2 regions of the Diaphorobacter sp. JS3051 genome follow, and region 2 is predicted to be linked to the other one. Evidence: riboswitches for the same ligand, from Rfam matches in the RefSeq annotation. Region 2 holds a riboswitch; the other holds the start of a gene.
What was found. A riboswitch is a leader RNA that binds a small molecule or an ion and turns the genes downstream of it on or off. The one in region 2 is predicted to bind glycine.
Positions count from the first base shown of each region.

Region 1: it holds a riboswitch for glycine, as region 2 does, so the genes downstream of both, gcvT (glycine cleavage system aminomethyltransferase GcvT) here and I3K84_RS14765 (D-amino acid dehydrogenase) in region 2, are expected to answer to the same signal.

Region 1 covers NZ_CP065406.1:170,874-174,134, reverse strand. The annotation lists gene I3K84_RS00895 (IS630 family transposase) at 1-867, opposite strand, end outside; partial or broken gene I3K84_RS00890 (TRAP transporter large permease) at 902-1,801, shown strand; glycine riboswitch at 1,808-1,900, shown strand; glycine riboswitch at 1,920-2,034, shown strand; gene gcvT (glycine cleavage system aminomethyltransferase GcvT) at 2,079-3,209, shown strand.
Region 2 covers NZ_CP065406.1:3,094,369-3,097,629, reverse strand. The annotation lists gene I3K84_RS14770 (peroxidase-related enzyme) at 1-1,034, shown strand, start outside; glycine riboswitch at 1,206-1,317, shown strand; gene I3K84_RS14765 (D-amino acid dehydrogenase) at 1,411-2,721, shown strand; gene I3K84_RS14760 (FIST N-terminal domain-containing protein) at 2,793-3,261, opposite strand, start outside.

The sequences.
Region 1 (3,261 bases), 1.4 Mb from region 2:
CATGTTGAATCTGGGGTGCTTGGCCAGCCACTCCTGCACAGCTGGATGCTTGTGCGTGGCGTAGTTGTCGGCGATCAGATGCAGCGTCTTGTCCTTGGGCGTCTCCCGATTGATTTGACGCAGGAACTTCAGCCACTCGATGTGGGTGTGGCGCTGCTGGCACTGGCCGATGACCTGACCGTTGAGCACGTTGAGCGCAGCGAACAAGGTGGTTGTGCCGTTGCGCTTGTAGTCGTGCGTCATGGTGGCCGCGCGCCCCTTCTTGAGCGGCAGCCCGGGCTGCGTTCGGTCCAGCGCCTGCACCTGGCTCTTTTCGTCGCAGCACAGCACCAGCGCATGCTCGGGCGGCGACATGTAAAGCCCCACGATGTCTTCGAGCTTTTGCACGAACTGCGGATCGCGCGAGACCTTGAAGCCGCGCACGATGTGAGGCTTGAGACCGTGGGCCTGCCAATGGCGCATCACGGTGCTGGCGCTGACGCCCAACTCAGCGGCCATCGTGCGCGTGCTCCAGTGCGTGGCCGCCTCGGGCTTGGTCTGTGTGGTTAGCTTCACAAGCTTGGCCACATCCACCTTCACCGGCGGTGCGCCGCGCGGCAAGTCGCGCTCGATACCTTGCAGCCCCAATTGCAGGTAGCGTTCACGCCAGCGCGCCACCTGCACGCGCCCAATGCCAAGCTGCTCGGCAATATCCTTGTTTTGCAGCCCCTGCGCGGCCAGCAGCACGATCTGGGCGCGCTGGGCCAATCTGACGCTGGTGCGCTTGGAGCGCGCCAGCCGGCTCAGCTCGCTTTCCTCTTCATCCGTCAACACAATCGTCGGGGCAACTCGCAATTTTTCACTCCAATGCAAACCGTAGTAGAGCATTGGAGCGTGGTTGCTCAATTAAGTTTCATTAAGAATCAAACACTACACTAGCTACGCGGCCGCGCTGCAAGCCACCAGTGCCGAGCTGGGTGTGATCATCCCGCCGTCCATCCCCATGATCCTGTACGGTGTGGCGGCCGAGGTGTCGATTGGCGAGCTGTTCATTGCCGGCTTCGGCCCCGGCATCCTGATCAGCGGTGCGCTGATGCTGTTCGTCTGGGTGTATTGCAAGTACAAGGGCTGGGGCAAGCATGACGGCGACGGGCGCATGCCCTTCGGCCGCGCGCTGATGCAGGCGGGCTGGGCACTGCTGATGCCAGTCATCATCCTGGGCGGCATCTACGGCGGCGTGTTCACGCCCACCGAGGCCTCTGCCGTGGCCGTGTTCTACGCGCTGGTGGTGGGCATGCTGATCTACCGCGAGATCCGCGTCGCGGACCTGTTCGCCATCCTGCGCAAGTCGGCCATCTCGTCGGCGGTGATCATGTTCATCATTGCCAATGCGGGCCTGTTTGCCTTCCTCATCACGCGCGCTGGCGTGCCGGACGCCATCGGCCGCTGGCTGCAGGAGGTGCTGCAGTCGCCCGCGCTGTTCCTGCTGGGCGTGAATGCCGCGCTGTTCGTGATCGGCATGTTCATCGAGACCAGCGCCGCCATCATCGTGCTGGCGCCGATCCTGGCGCCGGTGGCCCAGCACTTCGGCGTGGACCCGGTGCACTTCGGGCTGATCATGGTGGTGAACCTGGCGCTCGGCATGATCACGCCACCCTTCGGCGTGAACCTGTTCGCGGCGTGCACGGTGGCGCGCATCTCTCTGGATCGCATCGTCGCCCACCTGCTGCCGTTCGTGGGCGTGGTCCTGCTGTGCCTCCTGGTCATCACCTACGTGCCATCGCTTTCATTGGCCCTGCGTGATCTCGTGTACGCAAAATAGATAGAATCCGTCCCGTCAGGAGAGAGTCCGCGCCCCTCAGGGCCGGGCCGCCGAAGGCGCAGGCAGCAGCCGAACGCTCAGGCAAAAGGACTGGCGACACGCCCGCAGGGATGCGGGTGTTTCCCTTGCTGGAGAGAGGCCGCAGCAGCATGCGGCCCACCGAAGGAGCAAGCCCCGTGACATGCCATGCAGGCGGGGTGAATCTCTCAGGTAAAGCGGACAGCGGGGCAAATCGGCGATCGAGAGATCGCTCCACCATTTGCCTTCGCCCATTGCCATGTCCGCCATGTCCGACCTGCTCACCACTCCCCTCAACGCCCTGCACATCGAACTGGGCGCCCGCATGGTGCCCTTCGCCGGCTACTCCATGCCCGTGCAATACCCCATGGGCCTGATGGCCGAGCACCACCACACGCGCACGGCGGCCGGCCTGTTTGACGTGTCGCACATGGGGCAGCTCAAGCTGGTCGGCCCTGACGCCGCTGCCGCGTTCGAGACGCTGATGCCCGTGGACGTGGTCGACCTGCCCGTGGGCAAGCAGCGCTACGGCCTGCTCCTCAATGACGAGGGCGGCATCATCGACGACCTCATGTTCTTCCGCATGGCGCAGGACGAGCTCTTCGTGATCGTCAACGGCGCCTGCAAGGTGGGCGACATTGCCCACATCCAGGCGCGCATCGGCCAACGCTGCCAGGTGATTCCCATGCCCGACCAGGCCCTGCTCGCGCTGCAGGGCCCACAGGCGGCTGCGGTGCTCGCGCGTCTGGCACCAGGCGTGGACAAACTGGTGTTCATGACCGGCGGGCATTTCGACATCGCCGGGGCGCAGTGCTTCGTGACGCGCAGCGGCTACACCGGCGAGGACGGCTTCGAGATCTCGGTGCCCGCCACGCAGGCCGAGGCCCTGGCGCGCACGCTGCTGGCCCAGCCCGAGGTCAAGCCCATCGGCCTGGGCGCACGCAACTCGCTGCGTTTGGAAGCCGGCTTGTGCCTGTATGGCAACGACATCGACACCACCACCACCCCGCCCGAAGCCGGCCTGAACTGGGCCATCCAGAAGGTGCGCCGTACAGGCGGCGCGCGCGCTGGCGGTTTTCCCGGTGCCGACAAGGTGCTGGCCCAGATCGACAGCCCGGCCACCCTCACGCGCAAGCGCGTGGCCCTGGTGGCGCTGGAGCGCGTGCCCGTGCGTGAGCACACCGAGTTGCAAAACGAGTCGGGCGAGCGCATCGGCGAAGTCACCAGCGGCCTGCTGGCCCCCACTGCCGACAAGCCCATCGCCCTGGCCTACGTAATGCCCGCCCATGCCGCCCCCGGCACCCGTGTGAACGCCATGGTGCGCGGCAAGGCCGTGCCCATGGAAGTGGCTGCCACGCCCTTTGTTCCCACACGCTACTACCGCGGCTGAATTCACCACGGCGAACTGCCACCGCGCCCAGGTCAGCCCGGCTACAGTGCGG
Region 2 (3,261 bases):
AGGCCATCACCGCCACCCAGGCCTGCGAAGACCTGCTGCTCGCGCCCGCACTGCCCGGGGGCCTGGCGCTGGCCGAGCGCCTGTCCGTGGCCCAGGCCGTGGCGGCCGCCAGCGGCGTGGCAACGCTGGCCGACCATTACGGCGCGCGCCTGGCCGGCCTGCCCGCCCCCGCGGCGGATGCCCGCTGGCAAGCCATCACGCATTTCACGCAGCTGCTGGCCACGCAGCCCGCCGCGGCCGACCGCGCGGTCCTGCTCGCCCTGCCCCAGGCGGGCCTCGCCACGCCGGACGTGGTGCTGCTCGCGCAGCTCATCGGCTTCGTGGCCTACCAGGCGCGGTTGGTGGCAGGCGTGGCGGCGCTGGCCGCCCTCGGCCCCGCGGGCGCTGCGGCCGCGCCGGTCGCACCCGCCACGCCAGAAGCGCCCTTCGTGCACCCTGCCAACCTGCCCCCGCCCGGCGAGCCGCTGCGCCTGGCCGGCTACACCAGCGAGACGCTGGACTGGAAGGCCTGGCTGCCCGTGGTGGACCCCGCCACCGCCAGCGCCGAGCAGAACGCCGTGCTGGACGCAAGCCACCCCAAGGCACGCACGTCGGACTTTTACCTCGTGCTGGCGCACCAGCCCCGCGTGCTGGCCGAGCGCTCGGAGGCGTTCAACGCCATCATGTACGCGCCTGGCGGCCTGCCGCGCGCCGAGCGCGAGGTGGCCACCACCGTGGTCTCGCGCATCAACGGCTGCGTGTACTGCGCGTCGGTGCATGCGCAGCGCTTCGAGCAGCTGGCCAAGCGCAACGACGTGATCGCGCAGATCTTCACCGACCCCGACAGCGCCGGCACCAACGCCCGCGAGCGCGCCCTGGCGCAGGCCAGCGCCGCGCTCACGCGCGCGCCCGGTGCGTTCAGGCCGCAGCACATCGCGCCGCTGCGCGCCGCGGGCCTGAGCAACCTGGAAATCCTGGACACGGTGCACGCCGCCGCGCTGTTCGCCTGGGCCAACCGCCTCATGCTCAACCTGGGCGAAGCGGTCTACCCCTGAGCATGCACGCAGCGCCCCGCCCTGAGAGCGTGTTCATGGTCTGAGGGTTAGCCCGCTGGGGACGCCGCGCCCGCGCCGCTACGATGGCCGGCGCAGGAGAGCAAACGGCCATGTGCCGTTTCACCGAAGGCGCAAACTCCCATACACGCTCAGGTTCCGTACTGCACACCCACACAGCCGTCTGGAGAGCCGCCACGCCCGCCGTGGCGCACCGAAGGAGCAAGTGCCGCGCACGGTCCCGCGCGGCATGAATCTCTCAGGTACCAAGGACAGGGGGAGCGGCAGCCAGGCCATGTCGCGCCCGCTGTTCGCTATTCATTCAATAGCTGCTCGCGCGCGCCCTGCCTGCGCAAACCTTGAAAAAGGCTTGTAAACCATGCGCGTGATCGTTCTGGGCGCCGGCGTCGTCGGCACCACCTCTGCGTACTTCCTCCAGCAACTCGGCCACGAGGTCACCGTCATCGACCGGCAGGCTGTGCCCGGTGCGGAAACCAGCTTCGCCAACGGCGGCCAGATCTCGGTCAGCCACGCCGAGCCCTGGGCCAACCCCGGCGCGCCGCTCAAGGTGCTGCAGTGGCTGGGCAAAGAGGATGCGCCGCTCTTGTTTCGTCTGCGCGCGGACATGCGCCAGTGGCTTTGGGGCCTGCAATTCCTGCGCGAATGCACGCCCGTGCGCACGCGCCACAACATCGAGCAGATCGTGAGCCTGGGCAGCTACAGCCGCAGCACGCTGCAGCAACTGCGCACCGACACGGGCCTGCAGTACGACCAGCGCACGCAGGGCATCCTGCACTTCTACACCAGCGCCCAGGAGTTCGACGCCGCGCTGGCGCCCGCCGAGCAGATGCGTGCGCTGGGCTGCCACCGCCGCGTGGTGGATGCCGACGAGGCCGTGCGCATCGAGCCGGCCCTGGCCCACGTCCGGCCGCAGCTGGCGGGCGCCACCTACACGGCGGAGGACGAGTCCGGCGACGCCCACCTGTTCACGCGCGCGCTGGCCGGCGTGGCCCAGGCCGCGGGCGTGCAGTTCCGCCTGGGGTGCCACATCACCGCGCTGCACCCGGCGGGCGGCGCCATCGACCATGTGGAGGTCACCAACGAGGCCGGCGGCTACGAGCGCGTGCGCGGCGACGCCTACGTGCTGGCGTTGGGCGCATTCAGCCCGCTGCTGGCCCAGCCCCTGGGCCTGCGCCTGCCGATCTACCCGGCCAAGGGCTATTCGGTGACGCTGCCGGTGCGCGACACGGCCGCCGCCTACCAGGTGAGCCTGACGGACGACGAGTACAAGCTGGTCTTCTCGCGCTACACCAGCGCGCAGGGCGACCGGCTGCGCATCGCGGGGACGGCCGAGCTCAACGGCTACGAGCGCGCACTGAACGCCGTGCGCTGCGAAGCCATCGTGCGGCGCGTGGAGCAGCTCTTTCCCGGCGCGGGCGATGCGAGCCAGGCGCAGTTCTGGAGCGGCCTGCGCCCCGCCACGCCGAGCAACGTGCCGCTGATCGGCAAGACGCGCTACGGCAACCTGTTCCTGAACACCGGCCACGGCACGCTGGGCTGGACCCACGCCTGCGGCTCGGGCAAGTCCATCGCGCGCATCGTGAGCGGGCTGGAGCCGGAGCTGGACTTCGCGTTCTGCGGCCTGCCGCGCCCTGCTGCGGCGCCCCGCCCCGCCGTCATCGGCGTTTGAGCAAGCGCCACGGCGCTATGCATTGCATAGCTGCTTGCGCTTGATGGACGGGCGCTAGAGGCCAAAAAGGCTTATAAAGCCCCGTCCGGCGCGACGAACACCGTCAGCACGCCCGTGTAGCCATAGAGCCGGTGCGCGGCGATTTCGCCGCCGGCGAAGAAGCCCGCCAGGGGCACGTCGCCCAGCGCATGGCGCACGATCTGCAGCTCGGCGCTGGGCCCACCGAAGTGCGGCCCGCCGCGGCCCGAGCAACTCACATACAGCGCACCGCAAATGCGCCGGCCGCCCGTCGGCTCGGCATGCGGCGCGCTGCCTGCGGCGGGCAGCGCCTGCGCCTCTTCGAGTTGGGGCGATAGCTCCTCACGGATCTCGGCGCAGATGCGCATCAGGTCGGCACGGGCCGCGCCGACGTTGCGCTGGCAGAAGGCCAGGCGCATGCCCACCTCGACATGGTCACCCAGCGCCACGCCGCTGCGCGTCGCGTCCAGCCCGACGATGTGGCGCACGCGCGTGTCGGCGCCAAAGTGGCCCGTGCGCTGG